One region of the Pseudoxanthomonas sp. PXM04 genome, then DNA from elsewhere that is predicted to be linked to it. Evidence: riboswitches for the same ligand, from Rfam matches in the RefSeq annotation. Region 1 holds a riboswitch; each other region holds the start of a gene.

Region 1 (7,662 bases):
GCGCTCGGCGGACTGGTGCGAGAACAGCAGCCATGGCCGCGCCTGGGGTTGCAGGCGGACCGCCGCCAGTGCCGCGGCCGAGACGATGAAACCGTCCACCAGCACCGGTACGCCCCGCTGGGCGGCGGCGATCATCGCGCCGGCCATCGCGGCGATTTCCAATCCACCGACACGACGCAGCGCCTCGCGCGCGGGCTGCGGGTGCGCGGCGATGTGCGGACGGTGCAATGCAAGCGCGTCCGCGATCACCCGTTGCTTGTGCGCAATCCGATCGCCCTGCAATCCGGTACCCGCGCCGACCAGTTCCTCCAGCGGCAGATCCGCCAGCGCGCAGGCCAACGCGCTGGCCGCGGTGGTGTTGCCGATGCCCATTTCGCCGAACACGAACAGATCGGCGTCGCCGGCCGCTTCCACCGCGCGCCTGCCCGCCGCCAGCGCATGCGCGAGTTCATCCTCGTCCATCGCCGCTTCCACGCTGAAGTCGCGGGTGCCCAGGCAGGGCTTGTCGGCGTGTACGCCGGCGATGGGCTGGCTGCCGCGGGTGCCGGCATCCACCAGCCGCAGCGGCAGACCGAGTTCGCGCGCCAGCACCGAGATCGCGGCGCCGCCGTGGGCGAAGTTGTGCAGCATCTGCACCGTCACCTCGGACGGAAACGCCGACACGCCCTGGGCGACCACCCCGTGATCGCCGGCGAACACGATCACCGGCACCCGTGCCAGCGTCGGACGATCGGCGCGTTGCAGCGCCGCCAGTTCCACCGCCAGGGTCTCGATGCGGCCCAGCGAGCCCTGCGGCTTGGTCAGCTGATCCTGGCGCGCGCGCGCGCGTTCGGCGTGTTCGGGGGAAGGTTGCCGGCAATCGGCGAGGATCCAGTCGGAAGACACGAGGCGATTTCTTGCGGCGAGGGAACCGGGATTCTACGGGAGGCCTCGCGCCCATCCCCGCCCGCCCCGATGCATGCCTTGCCTTGCCCGCTTTCCATCGATGCGCGCTGCCGCCCGGGCGCGGCCCGCCCATCCACAGGATCGGCATCCGCCAGACCGGTATCTGGTAGGATCGCCGCGCTTTCTGGTGACCCGCGGACGATTCCGCCCCGGGTTGAAACGGGAAGCCGGTGAACCCGCGCACGCCATCCCGGCGCTGCGGGTGATTCCGGCGCTGCCCCCGCAACGGTAAGCGAGCCAGGACAGGGCATACGCCACTGTGCATCCGCACGGGAAGGCGCCCTGGCCGGCGATGGCGCCGCCATCGCGCTCGCAAGCCCGGAGACCGGCCCGAAAGACGACTGGTTGCGACGCGGCGGGCGTTGCGGCGGCGAGCGCCGTGCGTACGGCCGTTTCCGCTGTCTTCCCGTTCCCGCGTTGCCGCCTCCCCTCGTTATGCCGCGCGGGAGCGCGCGGCGCATGGAGCCGATTGCAATGCCACCTATCCGTACCCTGTCCCTGGCCGTCGCCCTGGCGCTGCCGGGCCTGGCGCTCGCCCAGGACGCCGCCACCGAACTGGACGAAGTCGTCGTCACCAGCACCCGCACCGCGATCGCGCTGGAAGACAGCCTGGCGCCGGCGCAGGTCATCGACCGCGCCGACATCGAGCGCAGCCAGGCGACCTCGCTGCAGGATCTGCTGCGCGGCCGCGCCGGCATCAACCTGACCAATGCCGGTGGCCCGGGCAAGCAGACCTCGCTGTTCCTGCGCGGCACCAACTCCAGCCACACCCTGGTGCTGATCGACGGCGTGCGGGTGAACTCGGCTGATTTCGCCGCCGCCGCCATCCCGGATCTGCCGCTGGCGCAGATCGATCGCATCGAGATCGTGCGCGGCCCGAACTCCAGCCTGTACGGCTCCGAGGCGATCGGCGGCGTGATCCAGATCTTCACCCGCCGCAACCAGGGCACCTACGCGCCGCACTTCCAGATCGGCGGCGGCAGCAATGGCCTGCGCCAGGCCAGCGCCGGCTTCGGCGGCGGCGGCGAGCGCGGCTGGTTCGGCGCGGACGCGGCCTACCAGCGCACCGATGGCATCAATGCCTGCCGCGGCTCGGTATCGCAGGGTCGCGGCTGCTACGCCGACGAACCTGACCGCGACGGCTACCGCAACGTCTCTGCCAGCCTGCGCGGCGGCTACAAGCTGACCGACACGCTGACCGCCGAGGCCAGCGCGCTGCGCGCCGAAGGCGCGAACCGGTACGACGGCTACTACAACTACACCGAGAACGTGCAGCAGGTGTTGAATGGCAAGGTCCGTTACGTGCCGACCGACCGCTTCGCCCTGACCGTCAACGTCGGCCGCAGCGACAACGAGACCGACAACTACCGCAACGAGGTCGATCACGACAGCACCCACAACACCCACCGCAACACGGCCAGCGCGCAGGCCGACATCGGCCTGGGCCAGGATCAGTTGCTGACCGTCGGCGCGGATTGGTACATCGACCATCTCGACAGCACCACCGACTACGCCGCCGACAGCCGCCGCAACACCGCCGGCTTCGTCGAGTACCAGGGCAAGTTCGGCGCCCACCAGTTGCAGGCCAGCGTGCGCAACGACGACAACGAGCAATTCGGCAACCACACCACCGGCAACCTCGGCTGGGGCATGAGCTTCGGGCGCGGTTTCAAGCTCAGCGCGACCTACGGCACCGGTTTCAAGGCGCCGACCTTCAGCGATCTGTACGACCCGTGGAGCGGCAACCGCGACCTGGAGCCGGAGAAATCGAAGAGCCTCAATGTCGGTATCGCCCAGAACGGCGACGCCTGGCGCTGGGCGCTGGATCTGTACGAGACCCGCATCGATGATCTGATCACCTATGACGGCAGCAGTTTCGCGATGGTGCAGGTGGACGAGGCCCGCATCCGCGGCGCCGAGTTCACCGTCGACGTCACCCTGGCCGGCTGGGATCTCTCCGCCCAGATCAGCCACACCGACCCGCGCAACCGCAGCGCCAGCAACAACGACAAGCTGCTGCCGCGCCGCGCGCGCAACACCGGTCGCATCGACGTGGATCGCGCGTTCGGCGACTTCCGCGTCGGCGCGACCGTCAATGGCGCGGGCTACCGCTACGACGAGCTGACCAATGCCACCCGCCTGGGCGGCTTCGCCACCGCCGACCTGCGGCTGGAATACGCGGTCACCCCGGAATGGACGTTGCTGGCCAAGGTCGACAACGTGTTCGACCGCGAATACGAAACCATCGCCTGGTACAACCAGCCCGGTCGCGAATACGGCCTGAGCCTGCGCTACCAGCCCAAGCGCTGATTGCGTGCATGAAAAAGCCCGGCAGACGCCGGGCTTTTTCTTTTTTGCCATCCCTCCCTTGTGGGAGCGACGTAAGTCGCGATACCGGAAAGCCGGAAACTCCGGAAAAGCTCGCGACTCACGTCGCTTCCACAGGGAGACATCCGGGTTACGGAGATTTATCGAACAATCCTTGCTGCTCGACCGCGAGTGCCGGGCGCCTTGTTGCCTTTCTCCCTTGTGGGAGCGACCTAGTCGCGATACCGGAAAGCCGGAAACTCCGGAAGAGCTCGCGACTCACGTCGCTCCCACAAGGAAAAATCCAGGTTACGAGGCGTCTTCAAACAGCCCGGGCTGCTCGACGACATCCTCGCGATCGCGGAAGCCGGACAGGCCCACGCCGACCAGCCGGTACAGGGTGTCGGCCGGCAGGTCCACGCGTTCGCGCAGGGCCAACGCGATGGCGGTGAACTCCTCGAGGGTGGCCGGCGGCGCTTCTGGGGTGAAGCTGCGGGTGAGGATGCGGAACTGCGCGGTTTTCAGCTTCAGCACCACGGTGCGGCCGACGCGATCGGTCTTGCGGGTCGCTTCCCAGGTCTTGCCGGCCAGGCGCCGCACCGCCTCGCCGATGTCCGCCAGCGGCACGTCGCGCTCGAAGGTGTCCTCGGCGGAAATCGACTGCACCGGCTGATCCGGTTCCACCGGGCGCTCGTCGACGCCGCGCGCACGCCGGAACAGGCTGCCGCCGAAACTGCCGAAGCGCTGTTCCAGTTCGATCTGCGGCCACTCGCGCAGCTCGCCCACGGTGCGGATGCCCATCGCGTGCAGCTTGCCCAGCATCACCTTGCCGACGCCGGGAATCCGCTCCACCGGCAGCGGGATGAGGAAGGCGTCCACCTGACCCGGCTTGATCACGAACAGGCCGTCCGGCTTGCGCCAGTCCGAGGCGATCTTGGCGAGGAACTTGTTCGGCGCCACTCCGGCGGAGGCGGTCAGCGCGGTTTCCTCGCGGATCTGCGCGCGCACGGCCTCGGCGATGGCGGTGGCCGAAGGCAGGTCGGTCTTGGGCGCGGTCACGTCCAGATAGGCTTCGTCCAGCGACAGCGGTTCGACCAGATCGGTCTGGCGCAGGAAGATCTCGCGCACCTGCCGCGACACCGCCTTGTAGCGCGTGAAGTCCGGCGGCACGAAGATGCCGTCCGGACACAGCCGTTCGGCGCGCACCGCCGGCATCGCCGAGCGCACGCCGAAGGTACGCGCCTCGTAGGAGGCCGCGCACACCACCGAACGCGCGCCGCGCCAGGCCACGATCACCGGCTTGCCGCGCAACGACGGATCGTCGCGCTGCTCCACCGACGCGTAGAACGCGTCCATGTCGATATGGATGATCTTGCGCATGCCGGCGGTATTGTAAGAGTCCTGCAGTCTTCTTTCCCTGCGGGAGCGATGTCGGTTGCAATGGCGGGAACCTTACCCTGAGGAAAAACTCGCGACTTACGTCGCTCCCACAAGTGGGGTTATGGATGGCAGGGCCAAGGATTTGAGAATTTTTCCTTGTGGGAGCGACGTCAGTCGCGATGGCCGGAATCGTCCGCTGAGGGAAAATCTCGCGACTTACGTCGCTCCCACAGGTGGGGACAGGAAGGCGGTGGCCAGCGTGCCCAGGGTCGTGATGGCCTGTTCGGCGCGTGCGTCCAGCGGATGGCCATAGTTGAGGCGGATGCAGTGGCGGAAGGCGCGGCTGGCGGAGAACATCGGTCCGGGCGCGAGGCTGATGCCCTGGGCGAGCGCCTGCCGGTGCAGGGCCAGCGCATCGACCTGCGGCGGCAGTTCCACCCACAGGAAGTAGCCGCCCTGCGGCCGGGTCATCCGCGTGCCCTCGGGGAAGTGCCGGGCGATCGCGCCCATGTATTCCTGCCGCTGCCGTTCCAGCGCCTTGCGCAGGCGCCGCAGGTGGCGCTCGTAGCCACCCTTTTCCAGGTACGCGGCCAGGCCGAGCTGGCTGGGCGCCGAGGTTGCCAGCGAGAACGTCAGCTTGTGGTGGGCGATCTCGCGCCGGTAGCGACCCGGCGCCACCCAGCCCACCCGATAGCCCGGCGCCAGGCTCTTGGAGAACGATCCGCAATGCAGCACCCGTCCGCCGCGGTCGAACGCCTTGGCCGGCGGCGGGCGGCGTTCGCCGAAATACAGCTCCGCGTAGACGTCGTCCTCGATCAGCGGGATATCGTGACGATCGAGCAGGTCCACCAGCGCGCGCTTCTTCTCGTCCGGCAGGGTGCAGCCCAGCGGATTCTGGAAACTGGTCATCAGCCAGCACGCCGCCGGACGATGGCGTTCGATGGCCTGCGCCAGCGCGTCCAGGTCGATGCCTTCGCGCGGATGGGTGGGCACCTCCAGCGCGTGCAGGCCATGCCGTTCCAGCGCCTGCAGGGCGGCATAGAAACAGGGCGATTCCACCACCACCGTATCGCCGGGCCGGGTGACCGCCTGCAGGCACAGGTTCAACGCTTCCAGCGCGCCGTTGGTGATGACGATCTCGTCGGCCGACACCTGCACGCCGGCGATCAGGTAGCGCAGCGCGATCTGCCGGCGCAGCTGGATCTTGCCGGGGGTCAGATCGTCCACCGTGCTCCACGGATCCAGCGATTGCGCGGCGCCGGCCATGGCCCGGCCCAGTTTGTCCAGCGGATACAGCAGCGGGCTGGGAAACGCCGAACCCAGCGGCACCACGTCGTGGACCATCGCCGATTCCAGCACCTCGAACACCAGTTCGCTGACGTCCACCGGCCGCGCGCCGTCGGCTGGCTGCGAGGCGCGCTCGGGCTCCGGCGGCAATGGCCGCGCGTCATCGGCCACGTAGTAACCCGAGCGCGGGCGCGAGCGGATCAGGCCGCGCGCTTCCAGCAGGTAATAGGCCTGGAACACCGTGGCCGGACTGACCTTGCGGCGGGCACTGGTCTGGCGCACCGACGGCAGCCGCTGGCCCGGCCGCAGCAGGCCGTCACGGATGGAGCGGGCGATGTCCTCGGCCAGGGATTCGTAGCGCTTCATGGGAGCCTTCCAAATCAACCGGTTACCGACATGGCGTCAAATCTGATCCGGTTTTCTGGCAGGGATTCTGATTCTTGGACAACTGCTCCGCAATGCCTAGGATCCCCTCCAGACTTCTCCTTCCCGCAGCCCCGACTCCATGAACGCGCAGGTCGAACTCAATCTGGCCCTGATCCTGTTTCTGCCCTGGTTCGCGATCCTGGCCGCGCTGTACTGGATCTACCCGCGCCAACCGCGCGGTACCGGCCGGCGCCTGTTCGACACCATCGCGCTGGTGCTGGCCACCGCGCTGTCGGCCTGGGGCATGCACTGGGGTTTCCTCAACGCCGATCCCAATGCCGGCGCGATCTGGAAACAGGTGCTCGCCACCTCCGTCGCCTACGGCCTGTTCCTGATGGTGATGACCCTCGCCATCGCCGTGCGGGCCTGGTGCATGCCCGCTTCCCCCGCGCGCGCCCGCTGACGCGCGCCCACTTCACCGGACCACGTCCATGAAACTCCTGCTCGTCCTCGGCTTTCTCGGCATCATCATCTACAACCTCGGCGCCGGCCTGTACTACATGCTGGTCGACACCGGCGGCAGCAAACGCACCGTCAACGCGCTGACCCGGCGCATCGGCTTCTCCGTGGCTCTGATCGTGATAGTGATGATCGGCATCGCCAGCGGCTGGATCCAGCCGCACGGCGTGCTCAACTGATTTCGTCGCCAACGGGTGGCGTTCGACACGCCACCTCGTCCGGGCATGGCGTCAAGAAGCGACGCCATGCCGATTTCGATCCGGCTCAGGCCCGCGCCGTCTATGCGCAGGCGGTGCTGTCGCCACTACGCGCGCTGCACGCGCGCGATTCGGATCCGGGATAGATCAGGAACGCCGGCCGCGCTCGCGTTTGACCCAGGCGCGTATCGCCAGCGCCACCAGCGCGGTGAACACCAGCCAGGACACCAGATTGAACAGGCCGTCCCCCATCAGCGCGCTGACCAGTCCGACCAGGCTGGCCAGCGTGATCCACGCCGGTGCCACGAACGGACTGGAAGGACCGCGTTGGGCCCGGCTCATGCCTGCGCCTCGCCGTTGCCGATCAGGCCGCTGCGCTCGATTTCGGTGACGCGCGCCTCGGTGCTACCACGCTTGAACCATAAGTACAGGCCGGACACCAGCACCCCGATGGTCAGCAGATCCAGCAGCGCCCACAGGATCTTCAGCGGCATGCCGCCGTAGTCGCCGAAATGCAGCGGCTGCGAAAGCAGCAGCGTGGTCATGTAACCGGGCAGTTCCGGCTTGGCGGTGAGTTCGCCGGTTTCGGCGTCGATCAGCACCGGACGATACAGGCGTTCGGTCAGTGGCGTGTTGCCGTGCATGAACACGCCATAGTGGT
Region 2 (7,662 bases), on a different contig from region 1:
CACAGCGGTGATCGGATGCACCGCGTGGGCGCGGCGGATGGTGTCCGGCGCGGCCTCGGACAGGCCGAGGAAACGCACCTTGCCCTGTTCGACCAGGCGCGACATCGCGCCCACGGTGTCCTCGATCGGCACCTGCGGATCGACCCGGTGCTGGTAGTACAGATCGATGTGATCCACGCCGAGCCGCTCGAGGCTGCCCTCGCAGGCGGCCTGCACGTATTCGGGTCGGCCGTCGACGCCACGCGCGTGCGGGTCGGCCGGGTCCATGCGGATGCCGAACTTGGTGGCCAGGAACACCTGATCGCGACGATCGGCGATGGCCTTGCCGACCAGCACTTCGTTGGTGTGCGGGCCGTACATGTCGGCGGTGTCCAGCAGGGTCAGGCCACGCTCCAGCGCGCGGTGGATCACGGCGATGGATTCGCCTTCTTCGCCACGGCCGCCGTAGAAGGCGCTCATGCCCATGCAGCCCAGGCCCAGGGCGGAGACGGTCGGGCCATTGCGGCCCAGCATGCGGGTTTTCATCGGGAACTCCTTGCGGATGGGGGAGGGCACGCCGGCACGGCGATGCCGGGCAGACGCGACCCGGGCACGATAGAACTGGCGATTGCGTCGATAAAGACGCAATATCCGAATCCTGTTTGAAGCAAGGCTTCACAATGGCGTCCCATCCGCTGCCGGCCGTACTCGCCTTCGCGCGGGTGGCCCACCACGCCAGCTTCACCCGCGCCGCGCTGGAGCTGGAGGTCAGTCCCTCGGCGCTGTCGCAGACGGTGCGCGCGCTGGAACGCCAGCTCGGCGTGCGCCTGTTCAACCGCACCACCCGCCGGGTCGCGCTGACCGAACACGGCCAGCGCTTCCTGCAGCAGGTCGCGCCGGGCCTGCGCCAGATCGACGAGGCCTTCCGCGACATGGACTTCCTGCGTGACCGGCCCGCCGGGCATCTGCGCATCAACCTGCCCGGGGTGGTGGCCGAGCGCATGATCGCGCCGCACCTGCCCGGCTTCATGGCGCGCTGGCCCGAGGTGGAGGTGGAACTGTTCGTCGATCCGGCGCTGGCGGATCTGGTCGGTGGCGGCTTCGACGCCGGCATCCGCCTGGGCGAATCGCTGGCCCGGGAAATGATCGCGCTGCCGATCGGGCCGATGCAGCGGCAGGCGATCGTCGCCACCCCCGACTACTTCCGCCGCCATCCCGCGCCCGCCGAACCGGCGGACCTGGTGCACCACGCCTGCGTGCGCTACCGGCGCAGCAACGGCCGCATCATGGCGTGGGAGTTCACCCGCGAGGGTTGCGATTTCGAGGTGGAGGTGGGTGGCCGGTTGATCGTCAACGACAGTGATCTCGGCCTGGTGCTGGTGCGGCAGGGCCTGGGCATGGCGCAGGTGTTCGAGTCCCAGGTCGAAGCGGAACTGCGCAGCGGGGCGCTGGTACGGGTGCTGGAAGCCTGGCAGGCGCCGTTCGCCGGTTTCCACATCTACTACCCGGCGCGCGAACACCTGCCGCCCAAGTTGCGGGTGTTCATCGACTACCTGCGCGAAGTGCTGCCGCCGCCCTGAGCGCCGTTCCGGTTTCCGCGCGCATCAGCGGAACACCACCGTGCGATGCCCGTTGAGCAGGATGCGGTGCTCCACGTGCCGGCGCACCGCGCGCGCCAGCACCAGCGATTCGGTGTCGCTGCCCAGCCGGACCAGATCGCGCGGCGTCATCGCGTGATCCACCCGCGCGATGTCCTGCTCGATGATCGGTCCTTCATCGAGATCGCGGGTCACGTAGTGCGCGGTGGCGCCGATGATCTTGACCCCGCGCCGGTGCGCCTGGTGGTACGGATGCGCGCCCTTGAAGCTGGGCAGGAAGCTGTGGTGGATGTTGATCGCGCGCCCGGACAGCGCGTCGCACAGCTCCGGCGACAGGATCTGCATGTAGCGCGCCAGCACCACCAGATCCACCTGCCCGGATTCGACCAGATCCAGGATCCGCCGCTCCTGCGCGGGACGATTGCCCGCATCCACCGGCAGATGGTGGAACGGCACGCCATAGGAGGCGGCGAGCGGGCCGAAGTCCGCGTGGTTGGACGCCACCGCCGCGATCTCCACCGGCAACTGCCGGCTGTGCGCGCGGAACAGCAGATCGTTGAGGCAATGTCCCTGCTTGCTGACCAGTACCAGCAGGCGCGCCTTGCGGCGCGCATCGTGGATTCGCCATTCCATGCCGAACGCTTCGGCCAGCGTCTCGAAGCGCGCTTCCAGTGCCGGCAGGGTCGCCGCGGACGGCACGTCGAAATGCACGCGCAGGAAGAAGCGCCCGGATTCCTCGTCGCCGAACTGCTGCGCGTCGATGATGTTGCAGTCCGACTCGAACAGCAGCCCGGTGACCCGGTAGACGATGCCGGTGCGATCGGGACAGGACAGGGTCAGGATGTGATCGTGGCGCATGGAGCCGGGGCACGGGTGGGCGGGCCAGTGTAGGCCGCGCGCGGTGTCGCCGCACCGCGCGGACCCGGCGCGGTCCGCCTCAGTCCGCCGCCATGCCCTGGCCCAGCTTGCGCAGCAGTCCCGCCAGTGTCGCCTGTTCCCCGGCGTCCAGTCCGGCCACGGCCAGGCGCGCCTGTTCGAAACGCAGCGCGATGGCGCGCTCCGCCAGCTTGACGCCCTTGGCGGTCAGCACCGCGAACAGGGAACGGCCGTCGCGCGGATCCGCCTCGCGCCGAAGCAGGCCGCGCCGCTGCAGTCGGTTGAGGCAGGCGGTCATCGCGCCGGAGGTCAGCAGCACCGAACGGCGAAGGTCGGTCGGCGACAGCCGGTAGGGCGCGCCGGAGCGGCGCAGCGTCGCCAGCAGGTCCAGCTCCGTGTAGCTCAGTTCCAGCGCCTTCAGGCATTCGTCGGCCTGTGCCTCCAGCAGGCGGCCCAGATGCAGGACGCGGCCCGCCACCGCCATCGCGGAAGCATCCAGATCGGGCCGTTCGCGGCGCCAGTCCGCCAGCAGCTGGTCGATCAGGTCGGGAGCGGGGGAGGGCGGGATATCGGTCGGTGGGGTCGTCATGAAAAATATCTTGACATAAAGATATCTGTGGAGCGAGGCTACGCCCACCCCATCGTCGGGAATCCGCCCATGAAGCGCAGGCTCTGGTTGTCGGCTGTCGTGATGATGCTTGGTTCCATCGCTTCCGGCGCCTTCGCGCAGGCGCGCCGCGCCGGCGACATCGTGGTCACCGCGGCGACGGTCCGCGCCGCGGATGGTACGACGGTGCCCTACGAAATCGGCACGCTGTACGTACCGGAAAACCGCCGTGCCACCGGCGGCCGCCTGATCGGGGTGGGCTTCGCCCGCATCCGCGCACGTGTGCCCACCGGTGCGCCGCCCGTCTTCTGGCTGCCCGGTGGCCCGGGCCTGGCGGTGCTGGAGGCATTCGACGGCGATACCGAGACCGCGCGCAATCGGCTCGGATCCTGGCTGACCTATCGGGACACCGCGGATCTGGTCATCATCGAACAGCGCGGTTACAGCGAGCGCGGTGAAAAACTGACCGCGATGTCGCCGGCGTGGCCGCGCGACCGCGAATACACCGCGCGGGATGACATCGACGACGCGCTTCGTCGCGCCGCCTCGGCCATCGCCGCGCATCCGGACAAGGATCTGGCGGGCTACACCATCGACGCCTGCGCCGACGACGTCGACGATCTGCGTCGCGCGCTGGGCTACCCGCGCATCAGCCTGTTCGGCGGCAGCTTTGGATCGCAATGGAGCTTCGCGGTGATGCGCTCGCATCCGGACATCGTCGCGCGCGCCGTGCTGTCATCGGTGGAGCCGCTGGATTTCGGCTACGACATGCCATCGCCGCTGCTGGCGACGATGCAGCGCATCGCCTTCGATGCCGATCGGGATCCCGGCCTGGCGCCGTATCTGCCGACGGGCGGACTGATGGCCGCCATCGACGCGCTGCGCGAACGCTTCGCGCGGCAGCCGATCACGGTCGATCCGCAGGATGGCGGTGGATCGGTGGTGATCGGGTTGGCCGACCTGCAGGCTTCGCTGCTGGCCGAGGCCAGCGTGCCGCACACCTGGCCCGCGTTCGTGCTGTCGCTGTACCACGGCCGCTACACGGACTGGGCCCGCGAAGTGGCCAGGGGCCGGCAGGCGCAGGAATACAAGCTGATTGGACCGCTGATCGACACCAGCCTGGGCATCACGCCGTCTCACGAGTTCCGCCTGCGCCACGATCCGGCCAGCGCCTATCTCGGCGAGGGCGGCTTCGCGCCCTACCTGGCGGCCGCGTCGGCATGGCCGACACCGGATCTGGGCGACGACTACCGCCAGCTGCGGCCGATCGATACGCCGGTGCTGCTGGTGCACGGCGACTGGGATACCTCCACGCCCATCGACAACGCGCTGGCGCAACTGCCCTACCTGCGCAATGGTCACGCCATCGTGATCCATCGCGGTGGTCACGACGGCACGTTCTATCAGCTGCGCAACGAGCCGGCGGCCCGGGAAGCGGTCCACCGTTTCCTGCGCACGGGAGAGCTTCGCGATCTGCCGACGGAAGTGACCTTGTCTTCCCCGACCTTCACCGTGCCGGCTTTTGCCGCGCCCGCCAAGGTGGCGGGCCGTATCCCGCGAGGAAGGCCGCTTGACGCAGCGGTCGCATCGCCGTAACGTGCCCGGGCCAGGGTTTCCATCTCTTCATGCGAATGAAGAGATGGAATTAATAGGGAAGCCGGTGCGGGCCGAAAAGCCCCATTCCGGCGCTGCCCCGCAGCGGTATTTGGAAACGACCCCCGTCATCGGCACTGGCCCCCAAGGGCCGGGAAGCGGCGGACAGTAGGCCGGCCCCGATCCCCGGATCGGGCCGACGTCCATGAGCCCGAAGACCTGCCTTGGCCGGAAGACCCGAAGTCTTCCGCATGACCTGGAACTTCCGAGGGGAGGTGCCCGGAACTGCCGCGGACGCGTCGCGTCCGCGCGCAAGTCCGTGCGCCTCCCTTCGCCGTTCCGGTTCGCCCGAGGGGGCGAAGGTCGCTGGCGTTGTCCGCCATCGCCATCGGCGATGAAGGCGGCGCGGTCCTTCGTTCCTCATCCGACCACGAATGAGGACATGCATCATGACGACTGTTGGCAATCTCGGTTTCCCGCGCATCGGCGTGCGCCGGGAACTCAAGCGGGCACTGGAAGCCCATTGGTGCGGCGACGCCACCGGCGAAGAACTGCACGCCGCCGCACGCGCGCTTCGCCTCCGCCATTGGCGCCTGCAGGTCGACGCGGGCGTCGATGTCGTGCCGTGCAACGACTTTTCGCTGTACGACCACGTGCTCGACACCGCCTTCCTGTTCGACGCCATCCCCGAACCCTATCGCGCGCTGGCGGACGTGGATCCGCTGGCGGCCTATTTCGCCCTCGCGCGGGGGCGGCAACAGGACGGCGTGGACCTGCGCGCGCTGGAAATGACCAAGTGGTTCGACACCAACTACCACTACCTGGTGCCGGAACTGCATCGCGAGCAAACGTTCCGCCTGCGTGGCGACAAGCCGTTGAGCGAGTTCAACGAGGCCCATGCGGCCGGTTTCAATGCGCGGCCGGTGCTGCTGGGACCGGTGAGCTTCCTGCGCCTGTCCAAGGCAAGCGATGGCGGCGATCCGCTGGCGCTGCTCGAACGCCTGCTGCCACCCTACGCGGAACTGCTGTCGCGGCTGGCCGCCGCCGGCGCCGAATGGGTGCAGATCGATGAGCCTTGCCTGGTGCTGGACGCCGACCCGGCGTTGCAACAGGCCTACCGGCACGCCTACACCGCCCTGGCGCAAGCGACGCGCCCGAAGCTGCTGCTGACCACCTATTTCGGCGACCTGGGCGCGAACCTGCCGCTGGTGGCGGCCCTGCCGGTCGATGGCCTGCATGTGGACCTGATGCGCGGGCTGGATCAACTCGACGCCGTGCTGAAAGCCTTGCCGGAGGGACGGACGCTGTCGCTCGGGCTGATCGACGGCCGCAACATCTGGCGCGCCAACCTCGACAACGCGTTGGTGCTCGCGCGCTACGCGCAGGGCCATGTCGGTGCCGACCGGCTGTGGCTGGCGCCTTCCTGCTCCCTGCTGCACGTGCCGGTGGACGCGGAAGGCGAAACCGGGCTGGATGCCGAACTGCGTGGCTGGCTGGCGTTCGCGCGGCAGAAGCTGGAGGAACTGCGCCTGCTGGCGACCGCCCTGGACGATGCGCCCGCGGCCGGGCCGGCGCTGGCCATCGCCCGCGAGCGCCACGAAAGCCGTCGCCGTTCCGCGCGCGTGCACCGGAAAGAGGTGGCCGAGCGCCTGGCCGCGCTGACGCCCGCGGCCGCCCATCGTTCCTCGCCCTATCCCACGCGCCGTGCGCGCCAGCAGGCCGGCCTGCGCCTGCCACCCTATCCGACCACGACCATCGGTTCCTTTCCGCAGACGCCGGAAGTACGCCAGGCCCGTGCGCTCAACCGCGCCGGGAAACTGCCCGATGCGGAATACGACGCCTTCCTGGCGACCGAGATCGCGCGCTGCGTGCGCGTGCAGGAGGAACTCGGCATCGACGTGCTGGTGCACGGCGAGTTCGAGCGCAACGACATGGTCGAGTACTTCGGCGAGCAGCTCGACGGTTTCGCCTTCACCCGCAACGGCTGGGTACAGAGTTATGGCTCCCGCTGCGTGAAGCCGCCGATCATCTTCGGCGATGTGGTGCGGCCGGCGCCGATGACGGTGCGCTGGTCGCGGCACGCGCAATCACTCACATCCCGGCCGATGAAGGGCATGCTGACCGGACCGGTGACGGTGCTGCAGTGGTCCTTCGTCCGCGACGATCAGCCGCGCGCGCGGACCTGCCGGCAGATCGCGCTGGCGTTGCGCGACGAGGTCGGTGACCTGGAGGCCGCCGGCATCGGCGTGATCCAGATCGACGAACCGGCGCTGCGCGAGGGGCTGCCGCTGCGCAGGGTCGATTGGCCGCAGTATCTGGACTGGGCAGTGGAATGCTTCCGCATCACCGCCGCGGTGGCGGCCGATGAAACCCAGATCCACACCCACATGTGCTACTCCGAGTTCAACGACATCATCGAAGCCGTGGCGGCGATGGACGCCGACGTGATCTCCATCGAAACCTCGCGCTCGCGGATGGAACTGCTGGACGCATTCGTGAAGTTCCGCTACCCGAACCAGATCGGGCCAGGCGTGTACGACATCCATTCGCCGCGGGTTCCGGACAGTGGCGAGATGCATGCGCTGCTGGACAAGGCGCGGGAAGTACTGGCACCGGAGCAGATCTGGGTCAATCCGGACTGCGGGCTGAAGACGCGTGGCTGGCCGGAGACCCGCGTGGCGCTGGAGGCGATGGTGGAGGCGGCGAAGAGGATGCGGGCCGCGGCGTGATGCGGCCGGGCCGTGGCGCGCGCAGCCTCGTGCGCGCCACGGCATCCGCGGTCAGCGGAGGGGGACGGACCTCAACCCTGCACGACCGGTGGCGGCAGCGGCGGAGCCTGGGTGGGCCGGCCCAGCGGATCCAGCGCGATCATCACGAAGTGGCCGCGCGTGCACAGCTTGCGCTCGCCGCTCAGCAGATCCTCGGTGATGACTTCGACATCGACGTTCATCGAACTGCGCCCGACCTTGACGATGCGGGCGATGACCTCGACCAGATCGCCCTTGTGGA
Region 3 (7,662 bases), on a different contig from region 1:
AGGTACAGCATGACCGCCGCAAACGCGGTCGCGAGCCACGGGAATTCCTGTCGCAGCCAGACGTCCACGCCTGCGACCACGGCCACCGGCGGAAGCACCGCCACACTCCACGCGAGCGCTCCCGCGCCGCGCGCATCACGATGCAGGCGACGTTCGAGCCAGTCCGCCCAGCGGCCGAATCCCACCAGCGGATGCCAACGGCGGGGTTCGCCCAGCAAAGTGTCCAGGCCGACGCCGGCCAGCATCGCCAGCACCGGCGTCATGGCAGGAACAACCGCAGCGCGGCCTGCGGATTCGACGGGAAATAGAAGTGGACGAAACTGGCGGTGAGGCGGCGATCCCGATGGACGGTTTCCCGGCTGGGACCACCATTCGGGTTGCTGGCGACGGCGAGCGGAACGGAGGCCAACTCCGCGCGGGCATAGTGGAACGTGTGTCCGCGCAGCACGCCTTCGGGCAGTTCGACCGATTGCAGGCCCAGCGCGGCCAGTCGCGGCTGCATGGCCGCTTCGCCCGCCATGAGTCCGGCCATCGCGGCACGCTCGCCGTCCTTGCCGGTCAGTGCCTCCAGGACGAACAGCATGCCGCCGCATTCGGCCAGCATCGGCTTGCCGTCATCGCGATGCGCACGCAGCGCTGCGTGCAATTCATGCTGTTGCGAAAGCACCGCCAGATGCAGCTCCGGATAACCACCGGGCAGCCAGACCGCGTCGCACTCGGGCAAGGACTCGCCCGCCAGCGGCGAGAAGAAACGCAGGTCCGCGCCCGCCGCGCGCAGCAGATCCAGATTGGCCGGATACAGGAAGCAGAACGCCGCGTCGCGGGCGATCGCGATGCGCAGGCCACGCAGCAACGGCGGCACGGGTTCGACGTCCATCGGCGCGAACGCCACCGGCGGCGGCAAGGTCGTGGCCGCATGAACACCCCAGGCATCGGCCAGCGCATCCAGCCGCGCGTCGATGTCGCCGAGTTCACCGGCCGACACCAGACCGAGGTGACGCTCCGGCAACGCCAGTTGCGCATCGCGCGGCAACGCGCCCAGCCAGTGCAGATCCGCCGGCAGGCTGCCGCGCAGCAGATCGGCGTGATGGGCGCTGCCGATGCGATTGGCGGCCACGCCATGCACGGCCAGACCTTCGCGATAGCGCGCCAACCCCGTCGCCAACGCGCCGAAGGTCTGCGCCATCGCCGATCCGTCGATGACCGCCAGCACCGGCACGCCCAGCGCCTGCGCCAGATCCGCGCTGGAGGGCGATCCGTCGAACAGGCCCATGACGCCTTCGATCAGGATCAGGTCGGATTCGCCCGCCGCCGCATGCAGGCGCGCACGCACGTCGGCCTCGCCGGTCATCCATAGATCCAGTTGGTAGGCCGGCGCGCCGCTGGCGCGTTCCAGCACCATCGGATCCAGGAAGTCCGGACCGGTCTTGAACACCCGCACGCGACGGCCCTGGCGACGGTGCCAGCGGGCCAGCGCGGCGGTCACGCTGGTCTTGCCCTGCCCCGAAGCGGGCGCGGAGACCAGCAATGCCGGACAGCGGAAGGTTTCGGAATCCATGGTCTACAGTTCAATACCGTGCTGGGCCTTGATACCCGCCTTGAACGCATGCTTGATCAGGCGCATCTCGGTGACCGTGTCGGCCGCGTCAATCAGTGCCTGCGGCGCGCCGCGTCCGGTGACGACCACGTGCTGGCGCGGCGGTCGCGCGGCCAGCGCGGCGAGCACCTGGTCCAGCGGGACGTAATCCTTGTTCAGGGCGATGTTGAGTTCGTCGAGCAGGACAAAATCATAGGCCGGATCCGACAGCATCCGCGCGGCCTCTTGCCAGGCCACGCCGGCCGCGGCGATGTCGCGCTCGCGATCCTGGGTTTCCCAGGTGAAGCCCTCGCCCATCACACGATAATCGACGTCCTCGTCGAAGCGACGGAAGAACGCCTCCTCTCCGGTGGAAAAGCTGCCTTTGATGAATTGCACGACCCCGCAATGGAAGCCGTGTCCCAGGCTGCGCGCCAGCATGCCGAAACCGGAGGAACTCTTGCCCTTGCCATTGCCGGTGTTCACCACCAGCACGCCGCGGTCGATGGTGGCGCGGGCGACCCGGCGATCGACCAGTTCCTTCTTGCGCTGGGCGCGTTCGCGATAGTGCTCCTCCTCGCTGAGCCCGCGGCGTTCCGAACCGCGGCTCATGCCGGGCTGCCCTGGCGGGAGGCGGCGCGTGCGGCCAGCCCGCGCAGGCATGCGCGAACCAGGAAAGCGACGCCCACGTAACCGGCCAGCGTGCCCAGGGCGCGCGGATAGTAGTGCGGAATGCGAGCGAGAAAGCCGTCCAGGGTCGGCTCCGGATAGCGCCCGGAGAAGAAATAGAAACCGCCCTTGGACAACAGGTAGGCCACGCTCGCCGTCACCGCCAGCGTCAATGCCAGGCGGGGTACCGTGCCCGCGTGGTCCCGGTGCAGCCCGCGATAGGCATGGCCGCCCAGCCATAGCGCCGCGTAGGCGAACGCCAATGCCCAGTAGGCCGGCGACAGGCACCAGTCGGTGATGGTGCCGTTGGCGAGGCTGCCGAAGTCCAGCAGCGACGACAGCACGAAGAAGGCCGGCAGCGTCCACATCGGCCGCAGCAGCGCGCCGGCCAGGAAGAACACCGCCCACGATGCGCTGGGCAGCGCATCCACGCTGGCGAAGTGCTGGCCGCGGGTGGCGATCATCAGCAGCGCCAGGGCGATGCCGGTGAGGAGCTGCGCACGCGTGGACGTCAGCGGCAGCGCGGGTTCGGATGTGACGGACAGGTGCTTTGCGGACATCGCGGTTCTCCTGATCAGGTGCCGAGGGAGGCGGGACGACGACGGGTAGCCAGCAACAGGCCATGCACCAGCAATGCGCTGGCCACGTAGGTCAGCGTGGTCCGCACGAACAGCGGTCCCCACTGCCAGATCCGCGCCAGGTACTGCGACCATTCCGGATTCGGGTAGCGCCCGCCCAGCCAGTAGAACGCGCCGTTGGAAATCAGGAACGACAGCGAGGCGCAGGCCAGCGCCACCAGCAGCGCGCCGCACAGCCCGCGCCAGTCTTGCGCCATCCTCGGCGCGTAGGCGCGGCCGCCGTACCAGAGCACCGCGTAGGCCGGCAGCAGGAGGGCGTAGGCAGGTGTCACGCAGAAATCACTGACGCCGGCCAGTTCCACCGCCGCCCAGTCGATGCCCACCGCCAGCCCCAGCAAGCCCAGGAACGGCAGGTGTCCGCGCAGGTACAGGCCGCCCAGGAAGAAGATCGCCATCGACGCGTCCGGCAGATGCAGGACATCGCCGAAGTGATGGTAACGGGTGGCGATCATCAGCACCGCGAAGGTGGCGAGCAGACCGAGATGGAAAGGCCGTGACAGTGGTTTCATCTTGTGCTCCGGTCAGTGGGTGACGGGCTGGTAGCGGACAGTCAACAACCAGGTCCGTCCCGGCTGGTTGTAGAGCGCGGCGGTTTCGTAGCGCTTGTCGAACACGTTGGAGGCCGCCAGTTGCAATTGCCACGCCGGCGTCAGCGTGTAGCCCATGCGCAGGTCGACCAGCCCGTACCCGCCCAGGCGGGTGGTGTTGGCGAGGTTGTCGTAGCGTTCGCCCACGCCGATCGCGCTGGCGCCTACGCTGAACGCGCCGAAGCGGCGATCGGCATCGATGCGGGCGCTGCTTCGCGCTCGTCGCGGCAGCAGGTTGTCGCGGTTGGGATTGTCGCCATCGTTGCGCGGATCCAGCCGGGTCAGGCTGGCGCGCAGATCCCAGTCCGCCAGCCGTACCGCGCCTTCGGCCTCGATGCCGCGGATGCGCGCGCGATCAATGTTGTTGGGGCCGCCGGAGTCTCCCAGCGAGGCATCGAACGCGATCATGTCGTCGATGCGCGTCTCGTAGGCATGCAGCGCCCAACGCGCACGCCCGTGATCGCCTCGCAGGCTCAGCTCGACGCTGCGCGAGGTTTCCGGACCCAGTTCCGGATTGCCGTAGCCCGGGAAGTAGAGTTCGTTGAAGGTGGGCGCCTTGAAGCCGGTTCCGTAGCTGGCACCCAGGCGCAGCTGTTCGGTGAAGTCCCAACCCCATTGCAGGCTGCCCGTGGTCTCGCCGCCGAACTGGCTGTCGTCGTCGCGGCGCGCACTGGCCTGCAGCGACTGCCGGCCGAATTCCTGCTGCCATTGGCCGAACACGCCGCGATTGATCCGGCGATCGCGCGCGTAGCGGGTATTGCTGTCCACCTCGTCGCCGGACCAGTCGTAGCCCAGGGTCAACAAGCCCGCGCCGACCCCCAGGTCGGCCTGCAGCGAACCCAGCTTGCGGCGGGTGTCGAAGTGGGAGGAATACACGCCATCGAGGAAGTTCTCGCTCAGATCCGCGCTGGCGCCGGCGCTGGCAGTGATGCGCAGCCGATCATTGGCCGCGTAGCGCACGCGCCCGCCAACCACCTGCTGGACCGTATCGGCCTCGTTGTTGAGGCTGCCGTCGTATTCGTTGCGGCCTTCGGCGCGGAACAACCGCAGTTCCGCGTCCCAATGCTCGTCGAAGCGATAGCCGCCCTGCACGGTCAGCGAGGCGTTGCGGTAGCCATCGCGATCCGGATCGAAGTTGCGCCGGCCGCGATAGGCGTTGATGCCGTCGGTGTCCTGGTGCGCGGCCTGGATTGCATACCAGCCGCCCCGCTCGGCATCGCCGCTGCGCCCGCCGATGCCGGCGGAGGCGCGTCGGGTCCTTTCGCTGCCGATGCTGGCGCTGAAGTTGGGCTGGAACGGCCCCTGCGGCCGGCGGGTGAAGATCTGGATCACGCCGCCCAGCGCCTCGGATCCGTACAGGCTGGAGAATGGCCCGCGCACGATTTCGATGCGCTCGATCTGCTCGACGGGAATGTCCTGCAGCGATGCGCCGCCACTGGTGGCCGACCCCAGCTTGATGCCGTCGACCAACACCAGCACGTGATCGGATTCGGTGCCGCGCAGGAACAGCGACGTGGACTTGCCCGGACCGCCGTTGTTGGCCAGCGACAGGCCCGCGCGGCCAGTCAGCAGATCCGGCAGCGAGGCCGGCTGCAGGCGCTCGATCTCCTCGCGATCGATCACGGTGACCGCGGCCAGGGTCTGGTCCTGGGTCCGCGCGGTGCGCGTCGCGGTGACGATCACGCCATCCAGATCGGTGGCCGGCGCTCCGGCGAAGGCCGGGGTGGTGAAGCAAAGGGAAGGCAACAACGAAACCGCCAGGATCTGGCGGTGGAACGACGACTGCGGATGCACTGACACACTCCTTGACCGCGCCTGCCCGCGCGGAAGCGATGGAAAAGGACAGGCGGAAAGAGAGTGCTATGGCGACCGGAAACGAGCTGGCCTCCATGACATCGCCCACCGCATGTCACGCCGCTCAAAGGCCGGTCTCCGGGCTCGCGAGTGAAGCCGGGAAAGATCCGTGCTTCCGGTCCGCGCCTTCCCATGCATCAAGCACAGTGGCTGTTGCGGTACCTTGTCTCGCCTACCGTTGCGGGGGCAGCTCCGGAATTGCCGATCGTGCGAACACGATCCGGCGCACCGGATTCCCGTTTCAACCACCGGCCAGGCCGGCGGTCACCTCAGGCGGCGCGAGTATAGCAGTTGATGGCAGTGTGGCCCCGGCGCCGTGGCGTGCGCCGGAGCGGCCGCGCGTCGCGGCTCAGCGCTTGCCCGGTGCGGGCGTCGCGGCGGGCGTGGCGGACTCGCGTTGCAGCGTGACCGGGATCGACTTGACCCGCGCATCCAGCGCCTTGACCACGTCGGCGGTCAGATCGTGGCTCATGTTGCCGGCCAGCACCATGCCGCGATCCAGCAGCACGCCGCAGCCGTGGCGCTGGTAGGCCTCGGCGATGAGCGGCTGGGCGGCGGTGGAGATCCGTTCCAGCACCGACGCGCGGGTCGCCTCGATCTCGCGCGAGCGCTGGCTGGCGCGCTGCTGCACGGCCTGCGCTTCCTGCACCGCCTTGCTCTGCTCGGGGGTGAACTTGTCAGCGGAAATGTTGCCGCGCACGCCCACGCGGATCAGTTCCGCCTCAGCGCGGCTCTTGTCGCGTTCGATCTCGGCCTGGGCGTCGGTCACCAGTTTCTGCAACTGCACGCCCGCGTCCTTGCCGGCGGCCGCGTTGGAGAACACCGCTTCGCGGCTGAGGTAGCAGACACCGGCGACGACCGGGCCTTCGAGCGAGCCGGTCGCGCCGCCAGCCGCCTGCGCGCAGACGCCATTGGCCGCAGTGAGCGTCACGGCGAGAGTGAGGAAACGGAGTGTGTTGGAGGAATTCTTGCACATGGGAATGTTATCGTCGTCCGGTTGACGGAAGTGGGGTTTCAATCAGGGGGCCAGCAGGTCGTTGAAGCGGCCCAGCGACGCCAGGTGGAAGTGCACCAGCGCCAGCCAGCCCTTGCGATGCCAGTCGACGATCACCGCGTCCGGCAGCGCGGCGAATTTTTCGCCATCGACCACCTGGAAGCCATCGACGCTGCTGCGGCGCCCATCCGCGAAGGCGATGTTGGCGCTGCGTTCGATCAGCAGCCCCTGCTCGGCCAGCGCGGCGGCGAAGGTACGTGTGGCCTGGTCCTCGCGGGTGAAGGTGTCGCAGAACTGCAGCGCCTGCCTGGTCAGCTCGCTCGGCTCGCCGTTCTCGAACAGCGGATTGCCCTCCTCGCCCGACGGGATCACCGCGTCGGAGCCGGCATCGATGGCCAGCACGTAGCCTTCCGGATCCCGGGTCTGCACGAACACGAACGGATAGCGGCGCACGTAGGCCGGCACGTACGCGCCGTCGCTCCAGGTGTCGCCGTTGACGAAGCGGTTGCGTCCGGCTTCCACGCCCAGCACCGCCAGCGGGGTGTTGTCCGGGCCGGCGAACACCAGCGGATAGTTGCGCGCGGCGGCGGCGAACTCGCCGATCACCACCGGTACGGAATTGCTGGCGGCGGCGAAGCCGACGCCGGTCGGGCGCACCCGCCACTGGGCGTGTTCGACCGAGGACAGTACGCGCGGCTCGCGATAGAACAGCGGCCAGGCATTGGCTTCGGCGGCGCCGTTGGATGCGACGGTGGCGGATTCGGGGTTCTGCGTGGTCATGGGATCTTCCATTCGTTTCTGTGATCGGGTTCGGAGGTGGATGCCTGCTTCAGCCGGGCGGCTCGAACCGGCCGCGCATGGCGTACAGGATCTGCTTGCCCTCGACGAAGGACTCGATGCATTCGCCGATGTCCTCCGGTGTCTGCCCAGATTGCCGCAAAACCATTTCAACCATATGCCGGCAGATGTCCGAATCGTGCTGCGCCCCCCAGACCTTGATCGGCAGGTAAAAACCCAGCGGCACCTTGCCGCGGGTGAGCAGGACGGGACCGTCCGCCACCAGTACGACCTCGGCGAACTTTTCGGTGAATTTTCTCAGCGAGATGAAGCCTTCTTTCACTTTTTCACTTCTTGGTTCGGGGGAGACGATCCATGCCCTCCCCATCAAGGCGGATGCCTGTGCGGATGCCGGCCGCTTCCGTGCTGCGGAAGCGGCCCCGGCGGGCGGCGTCAGAACCCGGCATTGACCTCCAGCTGGAAGACGTCGATGGACAGCGGGGCGCCGCTGACTTCCTTGGCGGCCATCCAGCGGCCGGTCAGCCAGACCTTGCGGTCGAAGGCGTA

The links. Region 1 has a riboswitch for cobalamin ahead of btuB (TonB-dependent vitamin B12 receptor). Riboswitches for the same ligand answer to the same signal wherever they lie in the genome.
Region 2: it holds a riboswitch for cobalamin, as region 1 does, so the genes downstream of both, metE (5-methyltetrahydropteroyltriglutamate--homocysteine S-methyltransferase) here and btuB (TonB-dependent vitamin B12 receptor) in region 1, are expected to answer to the same signal.
Region 3: it holds a riboswitch for cobalamin, as region 1 does, so the genes downstream of both, btuB (TonB-dependent vitamin B12 receptor) here and btuB (TonB-dependent vitamin B12 receptor) in region 1, are expected to answer to the same signal.

The regions. Positions count from the first base shown of each region.
Region 1 covers NZ_JACVAG010000006.1:187,206-194,867, reverse strand. The annotation lists gene cobT (nicotinate-nucleotide--dimethylbenzimidazole phosphoribosyltransferase) at 1-885, opposite strand, end outside; cobalamin riboswitch at 1,054-1,294, shown strand; gene btuB (TonB-dependent vitamin B12 receptor) at 1,420-3,255, shown strand; gene dinB (DNA polymerase IV) at 3,562-4,632, opposite strand; gene IB228_RS15525 (PLP-dependent aminotransferase family protein) at 4,849-6,285, opposite strand; gene IB228_RS15520 (hypothetical protein) at 6,425-6,748, shown strand; gene IB228_RS15515 (twin transmembrane helix small protein) at 6,777-6,983, shown strand; gene IB228_RS15510 (hypothetical protein) at 7,149-7,343, opposite strand; gene IB228_RS15505 (PepSY-associated TM helix domain-containing protein) at 7,340-7,662, opposite strand, start outside.
Region 2 covers NZ_JACVAG010000003.1:391,510-399,171, forward strand. The annotation lists gene IB228_RS10245 (aldo/keto reductase) at 1-525, opposite strand, end outside; gene IB228_RS10250 (LysR family transcriptional regulator) at 660-1,559, shown strand; gene purU (formyltetrahydrofolate deformylase) at 1,584-2,435, opposite strand; gene IB228_RS10260 (MarR family transcriptional regulator) at 2,515-3,042, opposite strand; gene IB228_RS10265 (alpha/beta hydrolase) at 3,112-4,656, shown strand; cobalamin riboswitch at 4,653-4,895, shown strand; gene metE (5-methyltetrahydropteroyltriglutamate--homocysteine S-methyltransferase) at 5,103-7,382, shown strand; gene IB228_RS10275 (acyl-CoA thioesterase) at 7,454-7,662, opposite strand, start outside.
Region 3 covers NZ_JACVAG010000004.1:13-7,674, reverse strand. The annotation lists gene cbiB (adenosylcobinamide-phosphate synthase CbiB) at 1-263, opposite strand, end outside; gene IB228_RS10825 (cobyrinate a,c-diamide synthase) at 260-1,558, opposite strand; gene cobO (cob(I)yrinic acid a,c-diamide adenosyltransferase) at 1,562-2,188, opposite strand; gene IB228_RS10815 (hypothetical protein) at 2,185-2,709, opposite strand; gene IB228_RS10810 (hypothetical protein) at 2,820-3,392, opposite strand; gene btuB (TonB-dependent vitamin B12 receptor) at 3,405-5,264, opposite strand; cobalamin riboswitch at 5,376-5,611, opposite strand; gene IB228_RS10800 (OmpH family outer membrane protein) at 5,674-6,300, opposite strand; gene IB228_RS10795 (SapC family protein) at 6,343-7,098, opposite strand; gene IB228_RS10790 (hypothetical protein) at 7,148-7,438, opposite strand; gene IB228_RS10785 (putative porin) at 7,549-7,662, opposite strand, start outside.